3 regions of the Enterobacter sp. R4-368 genome follow, and region 1 is predicted to be linked to each of the others. Evidence: predicted binding sites of a transcription regulator. Region 1 holds the regulator's gene; each other region holds the start of a gene.
The links. The regulator PurR, encoded in region 1, represses purine synthesis genes. The targets are predictions, from matches to a motif close to CANGCAAACGTTTGCNTG.

Region 1 (7,428 bases):
CGTTCCGAGTAGTTGTCGGCGATTTCCGGCCAGGAGGCAAGAAAACGCTCATGCCACGCCATTAACGTGCGGTCATAATCCGCGCCGAAATTATGCCAGTCTTCCATCACAAAGTGTGATTCGCTGGCATCCGCAATCTGGCGAACAGAAGGCAAACAACCATTCGGGAAGATGTAGCGGTTGATCCACGGATCCACATTATGATCGGTACGTTTTGAGCCGATGGTATGCAGTAAAAAAATGCCATCGGGTTTCAGGTTACGATCGACAACGCGGAAATAGGTCGCATAGTTTTTTGGCCCGACATGTTCAAACATGCCAACGGAAACAATGCGGTCAAATTGCTCGTCGAGATCGCGATAATCCTGCAAACGGATATCGACATCCAACCCTTCGCAACGCTTCTGCGCCAGCTTTTGCTGCTCTGCGGAGATCGTCACGCCAACCACACTGACGCCGTAATTTTGCGCCATAAACTGCGCCAGACCACCCCATCCACAGCCAATATCCAGCACGCGCATGCCGGGTTTCAACTGCAGCTTTTCACCAATAAGCCGCAATTTTGCCCGTTGTGCATCGTCCAGCGTTTCAGCGTCTTTCCAGTAGGCGCAAGAGTATTGCATCTGCGGGTCCAGCATGCGGGTAAACAGATCATTACCAAGATCGTAATGTTCTTTGCCCACAATCCAGGCCCTTTTTTTACTTTGCAGATTAAATAATCTTGCTCCGGCAATGCGGAGTGTATCTTTGAAATGGTGCGGAAGTTGGTTTTCCAGCCCGGCGCGTAAGACTTTGGTGAAAAATATGTCCAGGCGGGCGCAATCCCACCAGCCGTCCATATAACTTTCGCCGAGTCCGAGCGAGCCTTCCTGTAAAACACGTTTGAAAAAATCAGGATTTTTCACCTGAATATCTGACGCTGCGGGACCGTTGACGCGGATACCTGCGCGACCCAGCAGTTCGTTTGCTATACGGAACCAATTGTCATCCCGTACGCTAACTTCTTCTATACACGATGAACTCATAACTTCTCCATCACTCGCAGTGATCAGAACCTTCAAACAGCGTAGACGCTTTTTCGGGCTTGTGAGAAATCTCACGGTTTTTACCGTGAGGCTGATATCCGACGTAGAACAGAGGAAGGGAGAGGACCCTTGCCGAAAGGCCTTCCATGGGTAAACGGGTACAATCCGGTACCCGTTAATGCATAATATTTATCGTATTTATTAAACAGCCGAAAATGAGTATAGGCTTCAAAATCAGGTGATTCAATAAAAAGCCCGTAGCAAGCTAACCACTGTGTTGTTGATAGTCGCTTGCGCAACTATTAATGCGACGAGGAAGCCACAGCCTTTTTACCTGCTAATTCATCGTGCGTGCGGCGCTGAAGGCGATAACCCAGCGCGACCAGTAGTACCATTGCCAGCATGACACTGGTGGTCGTCAGCAGTGGTGTGGCGATGAGCCATGAGACCACCAGGCTTGCCAGAAAACATAAACCCAGCTGTAGCGTATTCTGTAGGGCGGCTGCGCGGCCGGTTGCCTGCGGGAAAGGACGCAGCGCCTGCGCGACCACGATAGGGTAAATCGCGCCGTTGGCCATTGCCATAAAGCAGAAGGGGATGAGCAGCGCGGCCAGCGACACGTCCGGCATAAAACCGACGGCCCAGGTGGCGAGGACACTTAACGCGAACGCCCCCAGCAGCCATGGCAACAAACGAGAACCCTGCCATTTCTGCAACGCGGCACGGCAACCGTAACCGCCCACCAAAAAGGCGATGGTTTGCGGCACATAACTGAGGCCAATAACCGATGGGCCATAACCCATTTCATGCAGAATAAACGGTGAACCGGTCAGCCAGGCGAAGAAACTGGCTGAGCAGGCGGCATAGATAATCACATTCCCGCGATAATCCCGGGCACGCAGCAGATCCATAAATGTCAGCGGTTGTTCGTGGTGTTCACTTTTCTGCGCGGGTGATTTCAGCCGCCATGCCGGGATCATCAGAATTAGCGTTATCGCCAGTAAAGTGGCGAAAATGGCCTGCCAGCTGAAATGCGCAAGGATCCAGGCGCCCAGCAGCGGTGCCAGTGCCGGCGTCAAACCCACGAGCGGCATAATGGTGGCGAAGATGCGATTGACGCGATGCGCGGGGTAGTTATCCGTCACCAGCGCCTGCCAGCTTACTGTCGCGGCGCAGACGCCGACCGCCTGGAGAAAGCGCAGTACCAGCAGCAGGGTTGCATCACGTACCCATAATGTTCCAAGACAGCCCAGCGCGAAAATCGCCAGCCCGGCCAGCAAAACCGGCTTGCGACCATAGCGATCTGATAGCGGCCCCCATACCAGTTGCGCAATGGCAAAGCCCGCCAGAAACAGGCTTAAAGTCGCGCTAACCACCGCAGACGATGTGTCTAAATCTTGCTGTATCGCGCTGAAGGCGGGGAGGTACATATCAGTGGCTAAAAAGCCGAGCACGCTTAATCCCGCGAGCCAGACTAAAAATCCGTTGCCAGGTTGCATTGGTGTTTCTCTTTAATTGCAGGTAATCAGGGCTGTCGAGTGTAAGGAGTGCATTAGCGCTTGTGAAACGCTAATATTTGCGTAGTGGTTTCAAATTTTTTGCAGGCAGATTATGTGGTCAGAATATTCGCTGGAAGTGGTTGATGCTGTCGCGCGCAATGGCAGTTTTAGCGGTGCGGCGCAGGAGTTACACCGTGTACCTTCTGCGGTGAGCTATACCGTGCGGCAACTTGAAGAGTGGCTGGCTGTTCCGCTGTTTGAACGCCGCCATCGGGATGTTGAGCTTACGCCTGCCGGAGTCTGGTTTTTGAAAGAAGGGCGAGCTGTTATCAAAAAAATGCAGATCACCCGTCAGCAGTGCCAGCAAATTGCCAACGGCTGGCGCGGGCAACTGGCGATCGCCGTCGACAACATCGTAAAACCTGAACGTACCCGGCAATTAATCGTCGATTTCTATCGACATTTCAGTGATGTTGAGTTGCAGGTCTACCAGGAAGTCTTTAACGGTGTCTGGGATGCGCTTGCTGACGGGCGGGTGGAGCTGGCGATCGGCGCAACGCAGGCTATTCCCGTCGGTGGGCGTTATGCGTTTCGCGATATGGGAATGCTGAGCTGGAAATGCGTGGTTTCCAGTCGCCATCCGCTGGCGTCACTGGCAGGCCCGCTTAGCGACGATACCTTGCGCAACTGGCCTTCACTTATCCAGGAAGATACGTCCCGCTCGTTGCCGAAACGTATTACCTGGCTGCTGGATAATCAGAAACGCGTGATTGTTCCTGATTGGGCGTCGTCGGAGGCGTGCTTATCGGCAGGGTTATGCGTGGGAATGGTGCCGGCCCACTTTGCCCGCCCGCGGCTCGACAGCGGTGACTGGGTTGCGCTGACCCTGGAAAATCCCTTCCCGGATGCGGCGTGCTGCCTGACATGGCAACAAAATGAGGCGTCCCCGGCGTTAAACTGGCTGCTGGAATATCTGGGAGATAGCGAAACGCTGAATGACGAGTGGTTACGGGAGCCGAATTAACGGCTCCGTAATAAGCGGTTAGCGGCGGTAGTCGCGGAACGGGCCATCGGCCACGGAACGGCGTTCAACCAGACGCGGATGTACTTCAATAGACTGCGACTCTTCGCGCTTGTTGACGATACGATCAAGCAGCATGGTAAACGCCGTTTCTCCCAGCGAATCTTTCGGCTGGTGAATCGTGGTCAGGGCCGGGGTGAAGAAGCGTGAGTTACGTACGTTGTCATAACCAATCAGGGAAATATCCTGCGGTACGCGTAAACCCATCTCATCGGCAGCGCACAGTGCGCCCATCGCCATAATGTCACCGCCGCAAAAGACTGCGGTAGGGCGATGCGCCTGATTGAGGATTTGCTGCATCGCGCGATAGCCGGATTCCGGCTCGAAATCGCCCTGCACGATCCAGTTTTCCGGCACGCTGATAAGGGCTTCTTCCATCGCTTTCATAAAGCCGGCCAGACGGCCAGCGCCAGTGTTACGCTCCAGCGGGCCGGGGATCACGCCAATATCGCGGTGTCCGCGATCAATAAGGTAGCGCCCGGCCATATAACCGCCTTCAAAGGCGTTATCAATAACGGAATCCGTAAAGTCGGCCTTCGCTTCGCCCCAGTCCATCACTACCATCGGAATATGGCGGTACTCTTCCAGCATGCTCAACAGCGATTCCGGGTATTCGGAACACATTACCAGCAAACCATCAACGCGCTTTTGCGCCATCATCGACAGATAAGCACGCTGTTTTTCGAGGCTATTCCAGGCATTGCCGAGGATCAGGGTATAACCCTTCTGGAAGCACTTTTTCTCTACGGCTTCAATAATTTCAGCAAAGTAGGCCGCTTCACTGCTGGTGGCCAGCAAGCCGATCGATTTAGTGTGATTCACTTTCAGGCTGCGGGCGACGGCGCTGGGGGAATAGTGCAACTCTTTAATCGCCGCCCACACAGCGTTGCGCGTCTCTTCGGCGACGAAACGGGTTTTGTTAATTACATGTGATACGGTTGTAGTGGAAACGTTTGCTCGTTTCGCTACGTCTTTAATCGTTGCCATCAGATATCACTCCAGACCATATCATAAGCTCCTGATAATACTTAAGGTAAACGTTTGCCTTTAATCACCCTGTACCCATCAAAGGGGGTGCGGTACGCCGGGAAAACGACACTGGACGTCAGGAGGGGAGTCAATGGCCGGTACGCTAATAAATTTAGCGTCGAATTTTGTCTGATCTTGAGCAAAAGGGGAAGTATTAAAACGTTTCTCCTGCGAATTCCCGCAAGATTTTTAAGATAATTTGTGCAAAAATGCGTTATCTCACTTTTTGTGGGGAAATTAAAAAGGGGAAAATTGATGAGCACCGATCTGAAGTATTCTTTAATCACTACCGTCATCGTTCTGAGCCTGATTGTTTTCGGCGGTCTGACTGCTGCACTGCATTGATCTATCGCGAGGGAGAGCCTTTTCTCCCTCGGTTTTCTTCCCCGCCATTGTTATCACTTCTGCAATAATCTTTTGTCATTCTGCTAACTTCTGTTTTTTGTGATAGCTGTCATACTTTTGGCTTCAGCGACAGGGTCGCAAGTCGGCATGTCTATTTTGGAGTCACAGATGAAAATTAATTTCCCTTTGCTTGCCCTGGCGATTGGCGCCTTCGGCATTGGTACCACCGAGTTTTCCCCGATGGGATTACTGCCGGTTATTGCCCGCGGCGTCGACGTTTCTATTCCGGCGGCGGGGATGCTGATTAGCGCCTACGCTATCGGCGTAATGGTCGGTGCGCCGTTAATGACATTGCTGCTGTCTCACCGCGGCAGACGCAATGCCCTGATCTTTTTGATGGCGATTTTTACGCTCGGTAACGTGCTGTCGGCGATTGCGCCGGATTACGCCACATTAATGCTGGCGCGGATCGTCACCAGCCTGAACCACGGCGCGTTTTTTGGTCTTGGCTCGGTGGTGGCGGCAAGCGTTGTCGCCAAAGAGAAGCAGGCCAGCGCAGTGGCAACCATGTTTATGGGGCTGACCATTGCTAACATTGGCGGTGTGCCTGCCGCAACCTGGCTGGGTGAAACCATTGGCTGGCGTATGTCCTTCATGGCCACCGCCGGGCTGGGTGTGATTGCCATGGCAAGCCTGTTCTTTTCGCTGCCGAAAGGTGGCACAGGTGAGCGCCCGGACGTACGTAAAGAGCTGTCGGTACTGGTACGCCCACAAGTGTTGTCCGCATTGCTGACCACCGTGCTCGGCGCAGGCGCCATGTTCACGCTGTATACCTACATTGCGCCGGTACTGCACACCATTACCGATGCCACTCCCGTTTTTGTGACGGCGATGCTGGTGTTGATTGGCGTTGGTTTCTCCATTGGTAATTATCTTGGCGGCAAACTGGCGGATCGCTCGGTCACCGGCACGCTGAAAGGTTTTTTGATCCTGCTGATTGCCATCATGCTGGCGATCCCGTTCCTGGCGCGCAGTGAAGTGGGCGCAGCCATCAGCATGGTGGTGTGGGGCGCGGCGACGTTTGCGGTGGTTCCGCCGTTGCAGATGCGTGTCATGCGCGTTGCGCATGAAGCACCGGGCCTTTCATCTTCAGTCAATATCGGTGCCTTTAACCTCGGTAACGCGCTGGGCGCGGCAGCCGGTGGGGCAGTGATTTCCGCTGGGCTGGGTTATGATTTCGTCCCGGTTATGGGGGCAATTATTGCCGGGCTGGGCCTGCTGGTGGTGCTGTTCTCTGGTCACTCTCAGCCAGAACGTGCCTGTGCCGCAGCAGAATAAATAGCACAAATGCAAAAAAGGAGGGGCTAGCCCCTCCTTTGTTTTATGCCGCGTTTATGCCGCTAAATTTTTGGCCACGAATGACCAGTTTACCAGCGCCCAGAAATGTTCGAGGTAGTTCGGACGCGCATTACGGTAATCGATGTAATACGCATGTTCCCAGACATCGACGGTTAACAGCGGGGTTGCATCGCTTGTCAGCGGAGTGCCCGCATTAGACGTTGAAACAATGGCTAATGTGCCATCCGCTTTTTTCACCAGCCACGTCCAGCCAGCACCGAAGTTTTTAACCGCAGCATCGGTGAATTGCGCTTTGAATTCGGCAAAGCTGCCGAATGATTTGGCGATAGCTGCCGCCAGCTCACCGGTCGGTTCACCGCCAGCATTCGGGGCCAGGCAGTTCCAGTAGAAAGTATGATTCCAGACCTGGGCTGCATTATTGAACACGCCGCCTTCGCTGCTTTTCACAATCTCTTCCAGCGATTTACCTTCAAAAGCGCTGCCTTTGATCAGGTTGTTGAGGTTGGTGACATACGTCTGATGGTGTTTACCATAGTGGTATTCCAGCGTTTCGGCTGAGATATGCGGCGCCAGGGCGTCTTTTGCATACGGTAATGCAGGTAATTCAAACGACATTGCTATTCTCCTTTCATTATTTTAATAACACCCAATAGCCCTACTGGATGTGCGGATTAGGGTAGCAAATCGAAAGGCCAGACAAAAGAGGGAGTTACCTGCCGCAGGCGCGGCAGGTGAGGGGTCAGCGAATGGTTTTCGGCGTCACGACGCGACGCGCGCCAACATAATGGCGCTGCCAGTAATCTTCACTCAGCGAGGTAACCTGAATGTCCTGGCCGCTACGCGGAGACTGAATGAATTTACCATTACCGACGTACACGCCCACGTGATCGGCGGTACCACGGCCCTGGGTACGGAAGAACACCAGATCGCCGCTCTCCAGTTCCGCCACATTCACCGGCGATGCATCGCGCAGGTGATACATTTCATTGGCGGTACGCGGAATACGGAATTTCACCAGATCCTTATATGCGTAATAGACCAGACCGCTGCAATCGAAACCGGTGCTTGGTGAGGTGCCGCCCCAGTGATA
Region 2 (7,428 bases), 1.6 Mb from region 1:
GGCGCGCGTGCGGGCAAACCAGGTTTCTCCCGGCAGGCCAACTAACTGATGCTGCGGTGTCACCCGGTTCTGGCTGTCGACAACAATGCGTACCGGTTGGCGCAAATTTTCCTGCGGGTAAAGCGCCTGCGTATCCGCATTTAACTCTGCCCAGCGCACGGTCAGCGCCGGATTGTCCGCCAGCACCGTTTCGCTGCTGGTCAGTATTGCGTGGCTTTGCGCGCGTAAAAGCTGTACATCACGGCGCGCCTGCGCTGAGGTGATCCACTGACTTTCGCCGCTGGCCATCGCGGTACGGCCATCAAGCGACGCGCCAAGCTTGAGTTGCACGTAAGGGAACCCGGTGCGCATGCGTTTGAGAAAGCCTTTATTCAGCGCTTCGGCTTCACTCATCATTAACCCGTGGCTGACTTCAATGCCCTCCTGCTGCAAGCGATACAAACCACGCCCGGCAACCTGTGGGTTCGGATCCTGCATTGCGGCAACCACGCGCGCAACGCCGGCATTAATCAGCGCTTCACAGCATGGCGGTGTGCGTCCGTGATGGCTGCACGGTTCGAGCGTGACGTACGCCGTCGCGCCGCGAGCCCGTTCGCCCGCCATGCGCAGCGCATGAACTTCCGCGTGCGGTTCGCCAGCGCGGTAATGAAAACCTTCGCCGACAATTTCGCCATTGTTGACAATTACGCAGCCGACACGCGGGTTCGGGTGAGTTGTAAAACGCCCGCGCTGCGCCAGTTTCAGCGCCCGCGCCATGTACATTTCGTCGTGCATGATTAGTCCTGTAGACGGGCGATCTCTTCGCCAAATTCGCGAATATCTTCAAAGCTACGGTAAACGGAGGCAAAGCGGACATAGGCCACTTTATCGAGCTTTTTCAGCTGCTCCATCACCAAATTGCCAATCATCTTACTCGGCACTTCCCTTTCGCCGGTTGCGCGAAGTTGTGATTTAATGTGATTCAGCGCCATTTCGACGTCATCTGCGCTGACCGGGCGCTTTTCGAGCGCTTTTAACATGCCACGACGCAGCTTCTCTTCATTGAAAGGTTCACGCACATCATTGCTTTTCACGACGCGCGGCATCACAAGCTCCGCCACTTCAAAGGTGGTGAAACGCTCATTGCAGACCAGGCACTGTCGGCGACGGCGAACGGATGAACCTTCACCCACCAGGCGAGAATCGATAACTTTGGTATCCACGGCGAAACAGAATGGGCAATGCATACGGCGTCCTGATGTTAGAGTTAACTGAAATCTATTTTACCCTGAACTGGCATGACAACAAAGGCAGACCGTTTTTGAGACAATGGATCGATGGCAACGAGGCCGTTGCGATCTACCATTACAGAGAAGATCCTATCCAAGGAAACAGACACAATGACAAGACGTTACCTAAGAACCCTGTTACTGGGAAGCCTTTTTGCCCTCAGTGCCTGCGCCCAGCAAAGCGAAGTTCGCCAGCTTCATCAAAGTGTCAGTACGCTAAATAATGAAATGAGCAAGCTGAACAAAGAGACGGTGAAAATCACCCAGCAGAACACGCTGAATGCCAAATCCGGGAGCGGCGTTTACCTGCTGCCCGGTGCGAACACGCCCGCCCGCTTGAATAGCCAAATCGGTATGCTGCGAATGTCGTTGCAAAATATCGCGCCGAATGCAGCGGGAACCCGCGTCGTGTTGCGGATCCAGGGCGAATCCAACGATCCGTTACCGGCTTTTAGCGGCACCGTTGAGTGGGGACAAATTCAGGGTACCACCGAAAACTATCAGGAAGTGAATGTACAAAACCAACTGATTAACGCACCGGCCAGCACACTCGCACCGAGCGACGTTGATATACCGCTGCAACTTAACGGCATCACGCCAGAACAGTTAGGCTTTGTTCGCATTCACGATATCCAGCCCGCCAATTTGCAGTAACATCCGGGGCGACGCTGTCGCCCTTACTTACTCTCTGTCATGCATTTTCTTCTTTATTGTCATCTCTTCATCACATTCACCAATTTGCAATATCGATAAATGCCAGTACAATCGCCGTCGTTTATTGCACGCAAACGTGAACGCAATCGATTACGCGTGTGTCAATAATGTGAAACAACACATATTTTTGTGAACGCGGATACTTATAATAGGCGCGCAGAAATATGAAACATTTAGAAACTCCATGCGTGCTTTCTTTCACTCCCGTCTGGGATCTCAATCAGTGGCGTAATGATGAAAAAAACAATTCTCGCAGCCGGTGCTGCTCTGGCGCTTTCCGCTTCTTTTACTGCTAACGCAGCGGAAAACAGCAAACCTGAATACATTTCCGACTGGTGGCACCAGAGCGTAAACGTGGTGGGCAGCTACCACACCCGTTTCGGACCTGTTCCACGTAACGATACTTATCTGGAATATGAAGCGTTCGCCAAGAAAGATTGGTTTGATTTCTACGGCTACCTGGATGCGCCGGTCTTCTTCGGTGGTAACACCGGTGCGAAGGGGATCTGGAACCACGGTTCGCCGCTGTTTATGGAAATCGAGCCGCGTTTCTCTATTGATAAGCTGACTGGAAGCGACCTGAGTTTCGGTCCGTTCAAAGAGTGGTACTTCGCCAACAACTACATTTACGACATGGGTCGCAACGCCTCCGGTCGCCAGAGCACCTGGTACATGGGCCTGGGTACCGACATCGACACCGGTCTGCCGATGAGCCTCTCCCTGAACGTCTATGCGAAATACCAGTGGCAGAACTACGATGCGCCAAACCAGAACGAGTGGGACGGTTACCGTTTCAAAGTGAAATATTTCGTGCCGATCACCAGCCTGTGGGGCGGCCAACTGAGCTATATCGGTTTTACCAACTTTGACTGGGGCTCAAAACTGGGTGACAGCCGCTACTATGTTAACGGCGAACAGTTCCGCACCAACAACTCGATTGCCTCCAGCCATATCCTCTCCCTGGGCTATGATCACTGGCACTACTCTGTGGTTGCGCGTTACTGGCACAATGGCGGTCAGTTCAAAGATGATGCAGCCCTGGGCGATAGCTATGTGCGTTCTACCGGTTGGGGTGGTTACCTGGTTGTTGGTTACAACTTCTAATCCCACTGCATTGCAAAAAGCCGACCGATGGTCGGCTTTTTTATTGAAAGCGCGCTTTCTGCAGGTTAACGAAATCCTGCATCGATCTGTCCGCGCGTTCCGTAAATGTCTTGCCTGTAAAAGCGACCGACGTGCAGCGATCGAGACGAAAACAACGATAGTCATCACGTAACGTACACCACGACACCAGTACCCACACGCTTCCCATAAACGACAACCCTAACGGATGGATCACCCGCTCCGAGGCTTTTCCTTTATCGTCTTCATAATGCAGATGCAGCTCCTGACGCAGCCGCATCGCCTGGTGCATCACATCAAACCAGACGCGTACCTGCGGGTATTTATCAAAATTGGGTGAAACGATGCGGTTGCGTTCAGCCGTAATGCGCTTGTCGTAGGGTAGCACTGCCAAAAGTTTTTCCTGCGCCGAACCGGCAGCCTGTGCCAGCGTATCGCCGCTCCAGGTTTGTAACATACCGATAGCGGCAATTAATGCTTCAACTTCCAGACCGGTAAACATTAACGGCGGCAAATCGAAACCGGGCAGCAAACGGTAGCCACTACCCGCTTCGCCCTGAATCGGTACGCCGGAGAGCGACAAATCGCGAATGTCGCGGTAGATGGTGCGTTCAGAAACCTCCAGCCGCTCGGCCAGGAGCGCCGCGGTCACGCGACGCCGGGTACGCAAAACCTGAACTATCTGAAACAATCGATCAGCACGGCGGCTCATAACTTATCCGGTTGAGGAAAAGCCCGCGCTTTCAGCGCGGGCATCAGTGGTTCATGCAGGTTGATGCAGTCCAACCCGGTTACCCTCACTGTCAATAATCAGGGCAATAGTACCAATGCCCTGCGGCAATACTTCCGGGCCAAAACAGCATTCACCGCCCTTTTCACGCACGCGCTCCAGCGCAGCCGCAAGGTTTGCCGTCGCCAGATAAACCACTGTACCACCGCTTACCGGCTGGAACATTGGCCCTTTTACCAGCGCACCGCCGGTGGCGGGTTTGACATGGGGAAATACCGCCATTTCGATACCGGCTACGCTCTCATGGCGAAACTGACCGCCCAATACATGCTCATAAAACGCTACCGCACGATCCAGTTGCTGTACCGGCAATTCAAACCAATTCACTAATGTGTTCATGCTCTGTTCCTCTGCGTTAAAAAAATCAACACAGCGAGTCTGCCAGAGGGCTACTGACAGCATATTGTCAGTAGGGATCGTCTTACTATTTTCCGTTCCGCCGCGATAATTATCCGAAAAATATAATTAATCAAAGCATTAATGAGCAGGCTATATATTCAAAGCCAAATGATATCTATAAACTCCGCCCCCTGCCGTAATGGGTAGCCGACCCAAACAGGAATTACACGCTAAGGAACAGGGAACGATGTGGGCAGTTGAAATGCAGGCCGTCAGTAAAAGTTATTTGTTAGGACAGGTTCGTGTTGATGCATTAAAAGAGGTGACGCTCAACATTGCAGCAAAACGGTTTACCGTATTATCCGGTCAGTCCGGCAGTGGCAAAACGACACTACTGAACTTAATCGGCGGCATCGATACGCCCGACAGTGGCCGTCTGGTGATTGCCGATCGCGAAATGAACAGCCTCAATGATGACCAGTGCAGCGCTTTTCGCGCCCGTAACCTTGGATTTATCTTTCAGAACTTCAATCTTATCCCGGTGCTGACCGCACGTGAAAATGTCGAAATTCCACTTCTCGCACAGCATCGAACGGCGGCCTGGCGCAAACAGGCGGTCAACGACATGCTCGAGAGCGTCGGCCTTGGCGATAAAGCCGATTCATTGCCGAACCAGCTCTCTGGCGGGCAGCGCCAGCGCGTCGCCATCGCCCGGGCACTTATTCACCGCCCGGTGCTGGTGGTGGCCGACGAACCCACGGCGAATCTTGACAGCAAAACCGGCAAATCCATTTTACAGCTGTTACGGCGTTTGCAGCAGGAGCATGCCGTCACGGTGGTGTTCTCTTCCCACGATCCGCAGGTGATTGCCGAGGCCGATGACCTGTATGTCGTCCACGATGGCAGTGTGAACGGCCCGGGGGCTTGATAAGGAGAGAACATGCTGAAACTAAAAACGCTGAAACACGCGCTGCGCAACCTTCTGCGTAACCGTCGCCGTACCTTATCAACGCTTTGCGCCATCGTGGTGGGCGCCGTCGGTATTCTGCTGTTTGGCGGTTATAACCACTCGATCAAATACAGTTTGCAAACGACTTTTGTGCGTAGCACCGGTCATCTGCAAATCCAGCATCGGGATTATTTACTGCACGGTACGGGAAACCCGGCGCAATACAGCATCCGCCATTACCAGAAAGTGATGGATATCATTGCCCACGATCCGGTACTGCAACCAATGCTCACCGTCAGCACACCAGTGCTCATGCTGACAGGCATCGCCGGGCATTACGCGGTCGGGACGTCACGTCCGGCACTTATTTACGGCAGTGAAGCCGCAGGAAAAGTACAACTGAACAAATGGGACGAATACCACCTCGGGGATTTCCTGCAAAACCGCCAGATATACTCTGGTGCCGCAGCGGATTCGGCATTTATTGGCGGCGGTCTGGCGCGTTTGCTGCAACTGTGCAACCTCGCCAGAAACCAGCCTTGCAGTGCTCCACCAGCCAAAGAGAACCACGCCGCCGATCTCCCAAGCGATCTTTTGCAACTGTCACAACAAGCGCGGCAGGCACACGCTGCGGACAGTGATAATTACATCGAACTGCTGGCGGCTTCCGGTAACGGTGCGCCAAATATTGTGCGCGTTAAAGTGGAAGGGATTCAGCCGCAACCCGCTCGCGAGCTGGATGATAGCTTCGTCGGCATCCACCTGCACCAGGCGCAACAACTGCTGTTTGGTCAGGAGACGCCAGGCGTGACGGCAATCATCCTGCAACTGCACAGCACCTCGCAACTGGCGGCAGCGCGAGCGCGTCTCCAGCAGCTTTTTACCAGCGAACTCGCGGATTACCCACTGGCAGTATACGACTTCACCGAGCTACAGCCGTTGTATAACCAGGTGCTGAAAATGTTCGCCAATATGCTCAATTTCATGCTGGTTCTTATCCTCGCCATCGCATTATTTACCGTAACTAACACCATGGGAATGGCGGTAATGGAGCGCACGGTGGAGATTGGTACGCTGCGTGCTGTCGGGCAGAAACGGCGTGATATCCAGCGCCTGTTCCTCAGCGAAGGCTCGCTCCTGGGGATGTTTGGCTCGATTATCGGGGTCATCGTCTCTTTATTGCTGGCGTTTCTGATTAATCACGCCGGGCTTACCTGGCAGCCTCCCGGCGTGACAGTGCCAATCAGGATCCATATCAGCGTGTGGGGAGAGTGGGCAATGATTAGCAGTGTGGTCGGTGTGTTGTTGCTAATAACCGTGATCTCATCGTGGTGGCCTGCACGCCGCGCGGCGAATGTCTCGATCGTCGAGGCGCTGCGCCATATCTGACTCCTGCCCTTCATCTATTAACAAGGAAGAACGTCATGCAATTGCAAAAGAAACCACTGGCACCATTGTGCCTGGTGTGGCTCCTGTTGGCCGCTATGCCAGCAAGTGCCGCGCTTGATGCGCAACAAATCCTGAAAAAAAGCGACGAGGTGCGTAACCCGGATCGCTCCTTTAGCCTGGTCACAACGCTCATTAGCTATAAAAACGGCAAGCAGAACGACACCAGCAAACTGGTACTTTACTCGCGCGCATCGCCGAATGGCGGCCAATTCCGCAGCCTGCTGCGCTTTATCAGCCCGCAACGCGATGCGGGTAAATTGACCCTGAAAAGCGGTCGCGATCTCTGGCTTTATGACCCGGCAAGCCAGGCGAGCGTGCCAATTTCCCCGCAACAGCGCCTGTTGGGGCAAGCGTCTAACGGCGATGTCGTAACAGCAAACTGGGCTGAAGATTACAAGGCAAGCCTGCTGGCGGAAGAGCAGATCATGGATGGTGAAAAGCAAATGCGCGACTGCTACCACTTGCATTTGGTCGCAACCAATCCGGACGCGCCGTACCCTTCGATGGATCTTTGGGTCGATAAAAACGATTTCAAAAGCCGTAAAGCGGAGTTTTACGCCGTTAATGGCAACCTGCTGAAAACGACCTGGTATCGTCGCTACGAACCCGCGCTGGGCGGTGTGCGTCCCACCGAGGCGGTGATCATAGATGGCGTCAACGCCCAGCTTGTTACTGTTCTGCGCCAGCAGAATTTTGCCTGGCGGGATGTTCCGGAAGCGTGGCTACAACGCGATTATCTGGCGCACTTTAAGGATACAGATCAATGAAGGCAACGCGCGCGCACTTAAGCTGGTTCA
Region 3 (7,428 bases), 700 kb from region 1:
AAGAGATAACACCAGTTTTTTCATCATTATCCTCAACAGACTGTCTTCCCTAAGGGAATTCTCATCACAACACGGTGCCGCTATCGTGCCACTTTATGCCCCGTTAAGGCAAAAAATTATGGCTGTCCAATGGCTTTTATTTGCATTCTGAATGCTTAACTATGCACTTATGCACCATTATGAAGCATTCAAGGCACTATTCTGGAGCATTCACCGTATCTCTGCACCATGCCGATTTTCCGGCATGGCACAGTTTTCCCTTTTGACCCGGCATAGCGGGTCGGCCAGTCTTAATCGCCGTAGACGTTAAAGTCGAAGTATTTCTTGGCGAGTTTGTCGTAGGTGCCGTCTTTGCGCAGTTCGGCAAACGCTTTGTCAAAAGCGGCTTTCAGCTCGGTATCATCTTTACGCAAGCCGATACCGGTGCCGTCACCAAAGTATTTTTTGTCTTTTACTGACGGGCCAGCAAAAGCAAAATCTTTCCCGGCGGGCTGTTTCAGGAAGCCTTCGCTGGCGGCGACTTCATCCTGGAACGCAGCGTCCAGACGACCTGCGGCGAGGTCAGAATAAATCAGATCCTGGTTCTGATAAGCCACCACATCAATGCCTTTGCTGCGCCAGTTGTCATTGGCGTAACCTTCCTGCGTTGATCCTTGCAGCACGCCAACATGCTTGCCTTTCAGCGACTCCAGCGTCGGTTGAATCGGCGAGCCTTTAGCGGCGATCAGGCGGGAATCTGCGGCGTAGAGCTTGTCAGAGAAGGCGATCTCCTGCTGACGTTTTTCGGTAATCGACAGAGAAGAGATAATGGCATCGATTTTTTTCGCTTTCAGCGACGGGATCAGCGCGTCGAAATCGCTGCCCACCCAGGTGCATTTCACATGAATGCGTTTGCACATTTCATTGCCGAGATCGATATCAAAACCCACGAAGTTCCCTTTCGCATCTTTCGATGAGAACGGCGCGTAGGTCGCATCCGTACCGATGCGTACCGTCTGGGGAAGCGCTGCATAAACGCTGGCCGTCGCCGACAGGCCCAGCAGTAAAAACAGAGCGAGAACCGTCTTCTTCATACATTACCCTCAAGTGTTCTGTTTTTATTTTGTATTACGTTGTGTTGTGTGTGTTGCTGACAGTTACCTTGCACGTCTTATGCCACTTTCCCGGGCGTTAAAAAACACCGCGTTAAATATGTTAATAAAACGTTGCAAACTTACTTAATGATGAAAGATAGCAGCTCTGCTGAACGAACCGCAGTGCTAACACAGCGAAAAGAGGATTAAATGTTGAGGATATGATCGCGCTTGCAGAATTGCCCCAAAAAAGCGCATGCCGGTAAGCGACGCACTATTTTGCGACATCGCTCCCTTGCCAGCGGGTAAAAAGGTCGTGGGGTAATTCAATATCGAACTGATCCAGCACGCGGTTAACCGTCTGATCAACCACCTCCTGCAAACTTTGCGGGCGATGATAAAACGCCGGAACCGGCGGCATAATTACCGCTCCCAGTTCCGCCGCTTGCGTCATCAAACGCAGGTGCCCAAGGTGCAACGGTGTTTCACGCACGCACAGCACCAGTGGTCTGCGCTCTTTGAGCACCACATCCGCCGCACGCGTCAGCAGGCTGTCGGTATAACTGTGCACAATGCCGGAAAGGGTTTTGATCGAGCATGGCAAAATCACCATGCCTGCGGTTTTAAACGAGCCGGAAGAGATACTGGCAGCGATATCGCGCGCGTCATGCACCACGTTCGCCAGCGACTGCGCATCGCGCAGCGAGTAGTCGGTTTCCAGAGAGAGGGTCTGTCGGGCGGCCTGACTCATAACCAGATGGGTTTCCACTTCCGCCACGTCACGCAGCACCTGCAGCAAGCGCACGCCGTAGATGGCACCGCTGGCGCCAGAGATCCCCACAATGAGTCGTTTCATGATTGTTGCCCCTTTTTGCACGCACGAACTTTGCCTGATTATAGAGGGCGTTGCAACAGATTGCGCCCCTCAGAGCGAGGGGCGCGGAAGGATCAACCTTCGTTATGCATCTCTAAACTTTCCACTTCGTTCTGAAGCTGTACTGCTTTGGCATCGTCATTACGCAGGGAGTCGAGATAATCGAGGTATTGCTGATCGACATCTTTAGTGACGTAGACGCCGTTAAATACCGAGCATTCAAACTGCTGAATATCCGGGTTTTCGGCACGCACCGCGTCAATCAAATCGTTAAGATCCTGGAAAATCAGCCCGTCAGCGCCGATGATCTGGCGAATTTCGTCCACTTCACGACCGTGGGCAATCAGCTCATTTGCCGTTGGCATGTCGATACCGTAGACGTTCGGGAAACGAATTTCCGGGGCGGCAGAAGCGAGATAAACCTTCTTCGCGCCCGCTTCACGCGCCATCTCGATAATCTGCTCAGAAGTGGTGCCGCGCACGATGGAGTCATCCACCAGCAGCACGTTTTTATCGCGGAACTCGGCACGGTTGGCGTTCAGTTTGCGGCGCACAGACTTACGGCGCAGCTGTTGGCCCGGCATGATAAAGGTGCGGCCAACATAGCGGTTTTTCACAAACCCCTGGCGGTACGGTTTGCCGAGAATACGGGCGATTTCCAGTGCGATATCGCAGGAGGTTTCCGGAATCGGAATTACCACGTCGATGTCCAGATCTTCCCACTCGCGGGCAATTTTTTCGCCAAGCTTGGTGCCCATGTTGACACGCGCGCTGTAGACGGAAATTTTGTCGATGAAGGAGTCCGGGCGTGCAAAGTAAACGTACTCGAACAGGCACGGGTTGCTGACCGGGTTGTCCGCGCACTGACGGCTGAACAACTGGCCTTTTTCAGTGATATATACCGCTTCGCCCGGCGCGATATCACGCAGGAATTCGAAGCCCAGCGTATCCAGCGCCACGCTTTCAGAGGCGACCATATACTCGGTACGGCCATCGCCGATCTCGCGTTTGCCCAGCACCAACGGACGGATGCCATTCGGGTCGCGAAACGCGACCATGCCGTGGCCGATGATCATTGCCACACAAGCGTACGCACCGCGGATCTGGCGGTTAGTAGCGGCAATAGCGGCAAAAATGTTGTCTGCTTCCAGCGGATAGTGGCGGAAGTTATCCAACTCGCTGGCAAAGATATTGAGCAGGATTTCAGAATCAGAGGTGGTGTTAATGTGGCGACGCTTCTCTTCGAACAGCTTTTTACGCAGCTCATGCGCGTTGGTCAGATTGCCGTTGTGCGCAAGCGTAATGCCGTACGGGGAGTTAACGTAAAAAGGCTGCGCTTCTGAAGCACTGGAGCTGCCCGCCGTGGGATAACGTACGTGACCAATACCCATATTGCCCTGCATACGCTGCATATGGCGGGCTTCAAATACATCACTCACCATGCCGTTTGCTTTACGCAGACGGAAACAGTTATTGGCATCAATTGTGATGATGCCCGCAGCATCCTGCCCACGGTGCTGAAGCACCGTCAACGCGTCATAAATCGACTGGTTTACCGGCATAAAACCGGCGATACCGACAATACCGCACATACGTCTTTTCCTCGTTAAGAGTTTGGTTTAGTAGGCGTAATTGTCGAAAACAGTTTGAACACGGACAGCGCGCAACAACCGGAGCGTACACGTAGTACGCGAGGATTGTGAGCACTGCCCAGGTTCAAAATGGCGAGTAAAATAGCCTAATACACCAAACTCTAAGCCACATCTCAGGGCTTATGCCCTGGGCAAGAAACTCGACGAGCTTTGCAGATAGTCAAAGAACCATCTGATGATGAAGCTGAATTGCGGGATAAGCTGCGACTTCTGCCAGTCGTCACTTTTCGACAGGCCTGTAAAGGTATCCAGAAAGAACAGAATGGCGGCGACGATCAGCACGCCGCGTAGCGCGCCAAAACAGATCCCCAACACCCTGTCAGTACCCGACAGGCCGGTTTTCTCCACCAGCGCACCGATCACATAGTTAACGATAGCGCCAACAATCAGCGTCGCGATAAACAGGACCGCGATGGCGATGCCATTGCGCACCAGTTCGTCTTCAAAGCCCGTGAACCAGACAGACAGGTAAGTGTAGTAATGACTGGCGACAAAGAAAGCACAGCCCCATGTCACCAGCGATAACGCTTCACGAACAAAGCCGCGGATCAGGCTTACCAGACAAGAAAAACCAATCACCGCAATGATGGCGTAATCAATCCAGACCATATGTGTCCCACGATTTTACGCCCTGTCGTCCAGTTCGGGGCGCATTCTAACAGAAAAAGAAAACGTTTGCGTAGGGATTTCCTTCCCGCGCGGAAATAAAAATGGCGCTGAAAAAATATTCAACGCCATCGGAACTTTGGCCTCTTCGGGCGTAGTAATTACTGGCTTCCCTCGCCCGCTTACCTCAACAAGTGAGGCAAGGTTGGGCCATTAATTCGCGCTATAGTTCATGACGACGCCGCTTAAACCCGAGATCTGTTTAAGCTCGCCGAGCGAATCTTTTAGCTTGTCCCGTGATGCATCCGGTCCCACCAGAATGCGGGTGATTTTACCCTGAACCGGCGTTGTCGGCGACGTGTAAACGCGATACCCCGCGCCACGTAATTTGCCCACCACTTCATTCACTTTATCGGCGTTTTTCAGCGCGCCCAGCTGCACCACATACGCTTTACCGGTCGGCGCGGATTTATCTTCCTGCGCTTTCACCGGCGCGTCGCTGGCCGCCGTCTGCTGCTCACGCGCGGCTGGCGGTTGCGCCTGCTGCTGCGGTTGCGGTTTTGGCTGCGGCTTCTCGACCGGTTTTGGCTTTGGCTGTTCTGCCGGCGTACTGCTCACTTCCGGGTCCGGGCTGCCGTTCACCGCCAGGCGCGACGGATCCAGCGATGGCGCTGCCGCGTTCCCGGCGCGCACCTCCTCCGCAGCCCCTTCCGGCGGCTGCGCCGGTAACGCTTGCGTTGCCGCAGGCATCATATCGGGCTCATCGCGATCGCCGGGTTTCGGCACCAGCGGAATTGCCGCGAACTCATCCTGGTAATGCTTTTTCTGCCCGTCGAGCAGCCCGGGGAGAATAATCACCCCGAGCGCGACCAGCACAATGGTACCCATCAAACGGTTCTGAAACTTACTTGCCACCGGTTCTCCCCGCTTTTTCCATCGCTTCCATGACATGCGCCACCGTGTGGAACGAGCCACACACCAGCACGGTATCGCAGGCATCGGCGTCCGCCATTGCCGCCTGCCAGGCCTGCGCGACATCCGGCCATGCACGACCGGTTTGCAGATGTTCCAGCAGTTGTTCCGCTGTCGCACCGCGCGGCCCTTCCAGAGGGGCACAATACCAGCTATCGACCACCGGCTCCAGACAGGCAAGCGTTCCGGCGATGTCTTTATCATGCAGCATGCCAATCACCGCCAGCACGCGCCCGGTTTTCGGTAGTGCGGAAAGACGCCCGGCAAGATAGCCTGCCGCGTGAGGATTATGCGCGACATCGAGGATGAGACGCGGCGACTCGCTCACAATCTGGAAGCGTCCGGGTAAAATCGCCCCGGCGATACCGTCGCGGATAGCCTGCTCGTTCACCGCCAGCTTGCTGGCACGCAGCGCGGCTACAGCCGTTGCGGCATTCGGCTGCGGTACCTGCGGTAGCGGCAATCCGTTCAGCTCGCCCTGCGCATCGCGAAAACACCAGCTATCAGCGTCCACCTCATACTGCCAGTCCACGCCGCGACGCAGCAGGTGCGCGCCTTTTTCCTGCGCCACCCCGGCAATGGTGTACGGCATGTCCGGTTCGCCCACCACCGCCGGTTTCCCGGCGCGGAAGATCCCTGCTTTTTCGCGGCCAATACTTTCACGATCCGGCCCCAGCCAGTCGGTATGATCAAGCGCAATGCTGGTGACAATGGCGACATCGGCATCGACCAGATTGGTCGCATCCAGGCGACCACCAAGGCCGACTTCGAGGATCACCACATCGAGCTGCGCCTGTTTAAACAGCCACAGCGCCGACAGAGTGCCGTATTCAAAGTAACTCAGCGAAATATCGCCACGCACCGCTTCAATTTCGGCAAACGAATGAGTATGTGCGCTCTCGGGCAGCTCATCGCCCTGTACGCGCACGCGTTCGGTGTAACGCACCAGATGTGGCGAACTGTAAACGCCGACGCGATAACCCGCAGCCAGCAGGATAGATTCCAGGGTGCGGCAGGTCGTGCCTTTGCCATTGGTTCCGGCAACGGTAAAGACAAACGGCGCGGGACGGAGCACATCAAGACGCGCCGCCACCTGGCTTACGCGCTCAAGGCCCAAATCGATGGTTTTACTGTGCAGGTTTTCCAGATAAGAAAGCCACGCGGCCAGGGGCGACGTGGCTTGCGGAATGCGTTTTGTGTCCATGATGCCCGTTAATAATGTACGGTTTGAAAAGCAAAAGGGCAGAGCCTGTTGGCTCTGCCCTTCGGTATTATCAGGCTTCGCCTTCCTGATCGGTCGGTGACGGCATCACCGTGCCCGTCAGCGTATCTTCCGGTTCCGGCGACGGCAGATTCATCAGTTTCGCCAGAATACGCGCCAGCTTCAGGCGCAGTTCCGGACGGCGGATAATCATATCGATTGCGCCTTTTTCGATCAGGAACTCGCTGCGCTGGAAGCCCGGCGGCAGTTTTTCACGCACGGTCTGCTCGATAACACGCGGACCGGCAAAACCAATCAACGCCTTCGGTTCCGCGATGTTCAGATCGCCCAGCATCGCAAAGCTTGCAGAAACGCCACCCATGGTCGGGTCGGTCAGCACGGAAATATACGGCAGACCGCGCTCCTGCATTTTCGCCAGCGCGGCAGAGGTTTTCGCCATCTGCATCAGGGACATCAGCGCTTCCTGCATACGCGCACCGCCGGAAGCGGAGAAGCAGATAAGCGGGCAGTTGTCTTCCAGCGCCTGCTCGACCGCACGCACAAAACGCGCGCCGACAACCGAACCCATGGAGCCGCCCATAAAGGCGAACTCGAACGCCGCGGCCACAACCGGCATGCCGTGCAGCGTGCCTTTCATCACCACCAGCGCGTCTTTCTCGCCGGTTTCCTTCTGCGCTGTCGCCAGACGGTCTTTGTATTTTTTGGAGTCGCGGAACTTCAGCACATCTTTCGGCTCAAGTTCGCTACCCAGTTCTACCAGTGAACCTTCATCCAGCAGGCTATGCAGGCGATTACGCGCTGACATCCGCATGTGGTGGTCACATTTCGGGCAGACCTCAAGGTTACGCTCCAGCTCGGCGCGATACAGCACCTGGCCGCAGCTGTCGCATTTTGTCCACACGCCTTCAGGAATGCTCGCCTTACGGGTGGGGGTAATGTTGCTCTTAATTCTTTCAATCCAGCTCATTGATAACCTTTATACATGAACCTGGTAGCCCATAAATGGTGCACATTAAAACATAACGGTTC

Region 2: the regulator PurR is predicted to act here: its motif matches at 2,062-2,079, upstream of H650_RS19350 (nucleoside-specific channel-forming protein Tsx).
Region 3: the regulator PurR is predicted to act here: its motif matches at 4,264-4,281, upstream of cvpA (colicin V production protein).

The regions. Positions count from the first base shown of each region.
Region 1 covers NC_021500.1:727,614-735,041, reverse strand. Annotated here, with positions in the region: gene cfa (cyclopropane fatty acyl phospholipid synthase) at 1-1,025, opposite strand, end outside; gene punC (purine nucleoside transporter PunC) at 1,328-2,524, opposite strand; gene punR (DNA-binding transcriptional activator PunR) at 2,637-3,548, shown strand; gene purR (HTH-type transcriptional repressor PurR) at 3,567-4,592, opposite strand; gene cydH (cytochrome bd-I oxidase subunit CydH) at 4,890-4,979, shown strand; gene H650_RS03315 (MFS transporter) at 5,148-6,317, shown strand; gene sodB (superoxide dismutase [Fe]) at 6,372-6,953, opposite strand; gene H650_RS03305 (C40 family peptidase) at 7,078-7,428, opposite strand, start outside.
Region 2 covers NC_021500.1:4,153,626-4,161,053, reverse strand. Annotated here, with positions in the region: gene ribD (bifunctional diaminohydroxyphosphoribosylaminopyrimidine deaminase/5-amino-6-(5-phosphoribosylamino)uracil reductase RibD) at 1-774, opposite strand, end outside; gene nrdR (transcriptional regulator NrdR) at 777-1,226, opposite strand; gene H650_RS19355 (SadB/YajI family lipoprotein) at 1,380-1,922, shown strand; gene H650_RS19350 (nucleoside-specific channel-forming protein Tsx) at 2,217-3,086, shown strand; gene H650_RS19345 (helix-turn-helix transcriptional regulator) at 3,127-3,816, opposite strand; gene H650_RS19340 (VOC family protein) at 3,868-4,233, opposite strand; gene H650_RS19335 (ABC transporter ATP-binding protein) at 4,481-5,161, shown strand; gene H650_RS19330 (ABC transporter permease) at 5,174-6,571, shown strand; gene H650_RS19325 (outer membrane lipoprotein-sorting protein) at 6,607-7,398, shown strand; gene H650_RS19320 (hypothetical protein) at 7,395-7,428, shown strand, end outside.
Region 3 covers NC_021500.1:1,423,427-1,430,854, forward strand. Annotated here, with positions in the region: gene hisJ (histidine ABC transporter substrate-binding protein HisJ) at 1-24, opposite strand, end outside; gene argT (lysine/arginine/ornithine ABC transporter substrate-binding protein ArgT) at 291-1,073, opposite strand; gene H650_RS06645 (UbiX family flavin prenyltransferase) at 1,348-1,929, opposite strand; gene purF (amidophosphoribosyltransferase) at 2,022-3,539, opposite strand; gene cvpA (colicin V production protein) at 3,720-4,208, opposite strand; gene dedD (cell division protein DedD) at 4,419-5,120, opposite strand; gene folC (bifunctional tetrahydrofolate synthase/dihydrofolate synthase) at 5,110-6,381, opposite strand; gene accD (acetyl-CoA carboxylase, carboxyltransferase subunit beta) at 6,452-7,366, opposite strand.